Regions from separate parts of the Streptomyces sp. CA-249302 genome, predicted to be linked through region 1. Evidence: predicted binding sites of a transcription regulator. Region 1 holds the regulator's gene; the other holds the start of a gene.

The links. The regulator HrcA, encoded in region 1, represses chaperone genes, less so after heat shock. The targets are predictions, from matches to a motif close to TTNGCACTCNGNNNNNCNGAGTGCNAA.
Region 2: groL (chaperonin GroEL) is a predicted target of HrcA. The motif match lies at 1,628-1,654, and genes of this name have one in related genera.

What each region holds. Positions count from the first base shown of each region.
Region 1 covers NZ_JBNJMG010000001.1:3,664,852-3,668,656, reverse strand. The annotation lists gene ACQEWB_RS16480 (DUF3097 domain-containing protein) at 1-416, opposite strand, end outside; gene ACQEWB_RS16475 (MBL fold metallo-hydrolase) at 448-1,179, opposite strand; gene hrcA (heat-inducible transcriptional repressor HrcA) at 1,330-2,346, shown strand; gene dnaJ (molecular chaperone DnaJ) at 2,347-3,483, shown strand; gene ACQEWB_RS16460 (nitronate monooxygenase) at 3,561-3,805, shown strand, end outside.
Region 2 covers NZ_JBNJMG010000001.1:4,946,700-4,950,504, forward strand. The annotation lists gene groL (chaperonin GroEL) at 1-1,464, opposite strand, end outside; gene ACQEWB_RS22055 (cold-shock protein) at 1,820-2,026, opposite strand; gene ACQEWB_RS22060 (ubiquitin-like small modifier protein 1) at 2,479-2,754, opposite strand; gene thrC (threonine synthase) at 2,751-3,805, opposite strand, start outside.

The DNA of each region.
Region 1 (3,805 bases):
AGGTACTCCACCACCACGCCCTCGATGCGCAGGTCGTCGCCCCAGACCTTCTCGACCAGCTCGGCGTCGTGCCGGCCCTCGACGTAGATGCGCCCGGCGCGGGCCACGCGCGCGCGTGCGCCGGGGACGGCCACCGAACCGGACGCGGTACGGGACGGTCGTACCGGAGCCGACGAAGACGGGCGGACCAGCGTCACCACCCGGCCCTCCAGGAGGAAACCCCGCGGCTCCAGCGGGAACACGCGGTGCTTGCCGAAGCGGTCCTCCAGGGTCACCGTGCCCGCCTCGCAGCGGATCACCGCCCCGCAGAAACCGGTGCCGGGCTCCTCCACCACCAGGCCGGGCTCCGCCTCGACCTCGGGGACGGGCTTGGGCTTCTTCCAGGGAGGGGTCAGGTCGGCGGAGTACTGGCGCATTCGGATGACGATAGGAGAAGCGCGCGGGTGATCAGGGCGACACGCCGAAGCGCGCGGCGAGCGCGTCGCGCTGGACCCGCACGAACGCCGCGTCCACCACCGCTCCGTGACCGGGCACGTACAGCGCGTCCTCGCCGCCCAGGTCAAGGAGCCGGTCGAGGGCGGCAGGCCACTGGGACGGTACGGCGTCCGGGCCCGCCTGCGGTTCGCCGGACTCCTCGACCAGGTCGCCGCAGAAGACCACCTCGGGGGAGCCGGGGACCAGCACGGCGAGGTCGTGGGCGGTGTGACCCGGGCCCACGTTCGCGAGCAGCACCTGCCGGCCGCCGCCCAGGTCGAGCGTCCACTCGCCGGAGACATGATGCCGGGGTGGGACCAGGGCGGCCGTCGCCTCGTCCGCCGCGTGCGCGTCCAGCCCCTGGGACACCGCGTCCGCCCGCAGCTCCTCGCGCGCCTGCCGGGTGCCGAGGACCGTCTCGATGCCCACCGCGCCGTACACCTCCGCGCCCTCGAACGCGGCCGTCCCGAGGACATGGTCGAAGTGGGGGTGGGTGAGCGCGAGATGGGTCACAGCGTGACCGGCGAGCGCCGACGCCTGGGAGCGCAGCAGCGCGCCCTCCGTCAGGCTCGAACCCGAGTCGATCACCAGCGCGGTGCCGTCCCCGACGACCAGCCCCGTCGTGCAGTCCCAGCCGGGCAGTCGGCACCGGCCGACCCCGGCCGCCACCCGCTCCCACCCAAACTCTTCCCAAGTCACCGTCATACGGCGACGCTAGCGGTACGAGCCGTTCAACAGGGGTCGACCTTGCCCCGGGTGTACCCCACCGCCGTACACTGGCCGGTAACGGCTGGCACTCGGACGGACAGAGTGCCAGGCGAAACGCCCAGGGGACGACATCTGGAGGTGTGCGCGATGCTGAGTGAACGACGGCTCCAGGTGCTGCGCGCCATCGTCCAGGACTATGTCGGCACCGAGGAGCCGGTCGGGTCCAAGGCCCTGACCGAGCGGCACAGCCTCGGCGTCTCCCCGGCGACGGTGCGCAACGACATGGCCGCCCTGGAGGACGAGGGGTACATCGCCCAGCCGCACACCAGTGCCGGGCGCATCCCCACCGACAAGGGCTACCGGCTGTTCGTCGACAAGCTCGCCGGCGTCAAGCCGATGACCGCGCCCGAGCGGCGCGCGATCCAGAACTTCCTCGAGGGCGCCGTCGACCTCGACGACGTGGTGGCCCGCACCGTGCGGCTGCTCGCGCAGCTCACGCGTCAGGTCGCCGTCGTGCAGTACCCCTCGCTCACCCGCTCGACCGTGCGGCACGTGGAACTGCTCTCGCTCGCCCCCGCGCGCGTGATGCTCGTGCTGATCACGGACACCGGGCGGGTCGAGCAGCGCATGGTCGACTGCCCGGCGCCGTTCGGGGAGGGCTCGCTCGCGGATCTGCGGGCGCGGCTGAACAGCAGGGTCGCGGGACGCCGTTTCACGGACGTGCCGCGACTGGTCGAGGACCTCCCGGAGGGTTTCGACGTCGAGGACCGGGGCACGGTCTCGACGGTGCTCTCCACACTCCTGGAGACCCTCGTCGAGGAGAACGAGGAGCGGCTGATGATCGGCGGCACCGCCAATCTGACCCGCTTCCCGCATGACTTTCCCCTCACGATCCGACCCGTCCTGGAGGCACTGGAGGAGCAGGTCGTGCTCCTCAAGTTGCTTGGTGAGGCCGGTGATTCGGGCATGACCGTACGTATTGGTCATGAGAACGCGTATGAGGGACTCAACTCCACTTCCGTGGTGTCGGTCGGCTACGGTTCGGGCGGCGAGGCAGTCGCCAAGCTCGGCGTGGTCGGACCGACCCGCATGGATTACCCGGGAACGATGGGAGCGGTACGCGCAGTGGCACGGTACGTCGGACAGATCCTGGCGGAGTCGTAAGTGGCCACGGACTATTACGCCGTTCTCGGCGTGCGCCGCGACGCGTCGCAGGAAGAGATCAAGAAGGCCTTCCGTCGGCTCGCACGCGAGCTGCACCCGGACGTCAACCCGGATCCGAAGACCCAGGAGCGGTTCAAGGAGATCAACGCCGCTTACGAGGTGCTCTCGGACCCGCAGAAGAAGCAGGTCTACGACCTCGGCGGCGACCCCCTCTCGCAGGCGGGCGGCGGAGGCGCGGGCGGCTTCGGCGCCGGTGGCTTCGGGAACTTCTCGGACATCATGGACGCCTTCTTCGGTACGGCGTCGCAGCGGGGCCCGCGATCGCGTACGCGGCGCGGCCAGGACGCGATGATCCGGCTGGAGATCGAGCTCGACGAGGCGGCCTTCGGCACGACCAAGGACATCCAGGTCGACACCGCCATCGTCTGCAACACCTGCAACGGTGAAGGGGCGGCGCCGGGGACCTCCGCGCAGACCTGTGACATGTGCCGCGGCCGCGGTGAGGTGTCGCAGGTGACGCGGTCCTTCCTGGGCCAGGTCATGACCTCGCGGCCGTGCCCGCAGTGCCAGGGCTTCGGCACGGTGGTTCCGACGCCGTGTCCCGAGTGCGCCGGTGACGGGCGGATCCGCTCGCGTCGCACGCTGACGGTGAAGATCCCGGCGGGTGTGGACAACGGCACGCGGATCCAGCTGGCCGGTGAGGGCGAGGTCGGGCCCGGTGGCGGTCCCGCGGGTGACCTGTACGTGGAGATCCACGAGCTGCCGCACTCGACCTTCCAGCGGCGGGGCGACGACCTGCACTGCACGGTGACGATCCCGATGACGGCGGCCTCGCTCGGGACGAAGGTGCCGCTGGAGACGCTGGACGGGATGGAGGAGGTCGACATCCGGCCCGGTACCCAGTCCGGCCAGTCGATCCCGCTGCACGGCCGGGGCGTCACGCATCTGCGGGGCGGCGGCCGTGGTGACCTCATCGTGCACGTCGAGGTCCAGACCCCGAACAAGCTGGACCCGGACCAGGAGAGGCTCCTGCGGGAACTGGCGAAGCTGCGCGGCGAGGAGCGGCCGCAGGGGCAGTTCCAGCCGGGGCAGCAGGGCTTGTTCTCACGGCTGAAGGACGCGTTCAACGGTCGCTGAATCGCACTCGTCCCTGTGGTTCCGGCCACAGGGACACCCGATTCGGACTTGTTCGGAGGACGTGACAACATGCGGTCATGTCCTCCGCGCTGACCGATCTCTTTCCGCATCCGATCGTGCAGGCCCCGATGGCCGGCGGCGTCTCCGTGCCGCATCTCGCCGCCGCCGTGTCCGAGGCCGGCGGGCTGGGGTTCCTGGCCGCCGGGTACAAGACCGCCGACGGCATGTACCAGGAGATCAAGCAGCTCCGGGGGATCACCAGCAGGCCCTTCGGCGTGAACCTCTTCATGCCGCAGCCGGAGTATGCGGACCAGGGTGCGAT
Region 2 (3,805 bases), 1.3 Mb from region 1:
TTCCTTGACCAGGTCGACGTACTCACCGGTCGCGGCGTTGAGGCCGTGACCCGGGGTGAGGTTGCGGACCTTCTCCACCACGACGCCGCCCTCGAGGCCGGCGTTGACGGCGATCTGCTTCAGCGGGGCCTCGAGCGCGAGCTTCACGGCCTGCGCGCCGGTCGCCTCGTCACCCTCCAGCTCCAGCTTCTCGAAGACCTGGGAGGCCTGGAGCAGGGCCACGCCACCACCGGCGACGATGCCCTCCTCGACGGCCGCCTTCGCGTTGCGAACGGCGTCCTCGATGCGGTGCTTGCGCTCCTTGAGCTCGACCTCGGTGGCCGCGCCCGCCTTGATGACGGCGACGCCACCGGCGAGCTTCGCCAGGCGCTCCTGGAGCTTCTCGCGGTCGTAGTCCGAGTCGCTGTTCTCGATCTCGGCGCGGATCTGGTTGACGCGACCCGCGACCTGGTCCGAGGAGCCGGCACCGTCGACGATGGTGGTCTCGTCCTTGGTGATGACGACCTTGCGGGCCTTGCCCAGGAGGTCCAGGGAGGTGTTCTCGAGCTTGAGACCGACCTCCTCGGAGATGACCTCGCCACCGGTGAGGATGGCGATGTCGTTCAGCATCGCCTTGCGGCGGTCGCCGAAGCCCGGGGCCTTGACCGCGACGGACTTGAAGGTGCCGCGGATCTTGTTGACGACCAGGGTCGACAGGGCCTCGCCCTCGACGTCCTCGGCGATGATCAGCAGCGGCTTGCCCGACTGCATGACCTTCTCCAGGAGCGGGAGCAGGTCCTTGACGGAGCCGATCTTGGAGTTGGCGATCAGGATGTACGGGTCGTCCAGGGACGCCTCCATACGCTCCATGTCGGTGGCGAAGTACGCCGAGATGTAGCCCTTGTCGAAGCGCATACCCTCGGTGAGCTCCAGCTCCAGACCGAAGGTCTGGGACTCCTCGACGGTGATGACGCCTTCCTTGCCGACCTTGTCCATCGCCTCGGCGATGAGCTCGCCGATCTGGGTGTCGGCGGCGGAGATGGAGGCCGTGGAGGCGATCTGCTCCTTGGTCTCGACATCCTTCGCCTGCTCGAGCAGGGCACCGGAGACGGCCTCGACGGCCTTCTCGATACCGCGCTTGAGGGCCATCGGGTTGGCACCGGCGGCTACGTTGCGCAGGCCTTCCTTGACGAGGGCCTGGGCGAGAACGGTCGCGGTGGTCGTACCGTCACCGGCGACATCGTCCGTCTTCTTGGCGACTTCCTTGACCAGCTCGGCGCCGATCTTCTCGTACGGGTCCTCGAGCTCGATCTCCTTGGCGATGGAGACACCATCGTTGGTGATCGTGGGGGCGCCCCACTTCTTCTCGAGGACGACGTTGCGGCCCTTGGGGCCGAGCGTCACCTTCACGGCGTCCGCGAGCTGGTTCATGCCGCGCTCGAGGCCGCGCCGCGCCTCCTCGTCGAACGCGATGATCTTGGCCATGTGAAGTGGTCCCTCCAGGACTGGGGGTGATTCCTTCGGACCGCGCCCGCGCCCGCGACGGACGGCTCGCCTGCCCCGTGGGTTCCTTCCCCACCCGGCCTGCGGGCCTCACCGACCCGGTCCTTCGTTGTCACTCTCACCTTCAGAGTGCTAACGCCAATGATTAGCACTCGGGGTAGGCGAGTGCAAGCGGCTCTCAGGGATCGGCCAGGTCCCCCACGGGTCCCCAGGGGGCTCCCCGGGCCCCCTGAGGCTCCCCGGGCATGCCGGAGGGCTCGTAACCCATGACTCCCCATGGGATACGAGCCCTCCGAAAAAACAGAAGAACGACGCTGCGATCTACCCGGCGCGTGCTTCAGCTGGTCGCCAGTCGGACCATGTCCGCCTGCGGCCCCTTCTGACCCTGCGAGATCTCGAAATCGACCCGCTGGCCCTCTTCCAGGGTGCGGTACCCGTCCATCTGGATGGCGCTGTAGTGGACGAAAACATCCGCACCACCGTCGACCGCGATGAAGCCGTACCCCTTCTCCGCGTTGAACCACTTGACGGTGCCCTGAGCCATGCCTAACTCCCCTATTACTGGCCCTTGCACAGACCCGCACTTCGCGGATCCGGGTCAGACCTCACCCCCCACGGTTTGGGGGCGTGCGCCGGAACGCGTCGACCGCGGCTGAATGTATCTGTCCAACTGCCGTCTGCAACAGGTCAATCGGACGAGAATTCTGGACGGAACCGGTCCGGAATGTAGCGAGAATTCGCCTGAATTCAGGGCAAGTCGGGCCCCACAAAGGGAACATAAGCCACAAAAGACCTGCACACTTTGGCTGCTTCTTGTCGCACCCGAAGCCGGTACTCATATGCGTCCGGCATGCGGGAAGCAGCAGGTTCCCCAACTGTACCGTGCTCAACCATGCAGAATTGCCCCCTCCGCTTCTCTCACGGAGGGGGCAATTCGGTGAACTCTTGGTGACCGGCGTTACCGACGGTAATAATCGGGGCGACCGGTATGCACGCTCAGCCTCCGGCGACGGCCGGGATGATCGAGACGCCCGCACCGTCCGGGGTCGCCGTCTCCAGCCCCTGCTCGAACCGCACGTCGTCGTCGTTCACGTACACGTTGACGAACCGTCGCAGCTTGCCCTGGTCGTCGAGGACGCGCGCGGCGATGCCGGTGTGGTTCTTCTCCAGGTCGGCGATGACCTCGCCGAGGGTGGCACCTTCGGCGGCGACCTCGGCCTGACCGCCGGTGTAGGTGCGCAGGATGGTGGGGATGCGGACGTTGACGCTCATGATGCGAGGCCAGCCTCTCGGAAGGAGTCGAGGTTCGGGCGGATGGTGGCGGTGAGGCCCGTGTCGGCCACCGCGTCGAGGGTCTTGAGGCCGTCGCCCGTGTTGAGCACGACCGTGGTGAGGGTCGGGTCGAGTACGCCGTTCTCGATCAGCTTGCGTGTGACGCCGACCGTCACGCCACCCGCCGTCTCGGCGAAGATGCCCTCGGTGCGGGCCAGCAGCCGGATCGCGTCGACGATCTGCTCGTCGTTCACATCCTCCACCGCACCGCCCGTACGGCGAGCGATGTCCAGGACGTACGGCCCGTCCGCCGGGTTGCCGATGGCGAGGGACTTGGCGATGGTGTTCGGCTTCTGCGGCCGGACCACGTCGTGCCCCGCCTTGTACGCCACCGACACCGGCGAGCAGCCCTCGGCCTGCGCGCCGAAGATCTTGTACGGCCTGTCCTCGACCAGCCCGAGCTTGATCAGCTCCTGGAGCCCCTTGTCGATCTTCGTGAGCTGCGAGCCGGAGGCGATCGGCACGACCAGCTGGTCGGGGAGCCGCCAGCCGAGCTGCTCGCAGATCTCGTACGCCAGGGTCTTGGAGCCCTCCGCGTAGTACGGCCGCAGGTTGACGTTGACGAAACCCCAGCCCTCGCCGGCCGGGTCGCCGATCAGCTCGGAGCAGAAACGGTTCACGTCGTCGTAGTTGCCCTCGATGCCGATGAGCTCGCCGCCGTAGACCGCGGCCATGACGACCTTGCCCTGCTCCAGGTCGTGCGGGATGAACACGCAGGAGCGGAAGCCGGCGCGGGCGGCGGCGGCACCCACCGCGCCGGCCAGGTTGCCGGTGGAGGAGCAGGAGAGGGTGGTGAAGTCGAAGGCGCGGGCGGCCTCGATGGCCTGGGCGACGACGCGGTCCTTGAAGGAGTGCGTCGGGTTGCCGGAGTCGTCCTTCACGAAGAGCTTGCCGGCCTCGACGCCCAGCTCGCGGGCCAGGTTGTCGGCCTTGACGAGCTTGGTCCAGCCGGGGTTGATGTTCGGCTTCTCGGCCACGTCCGCGGGGACGG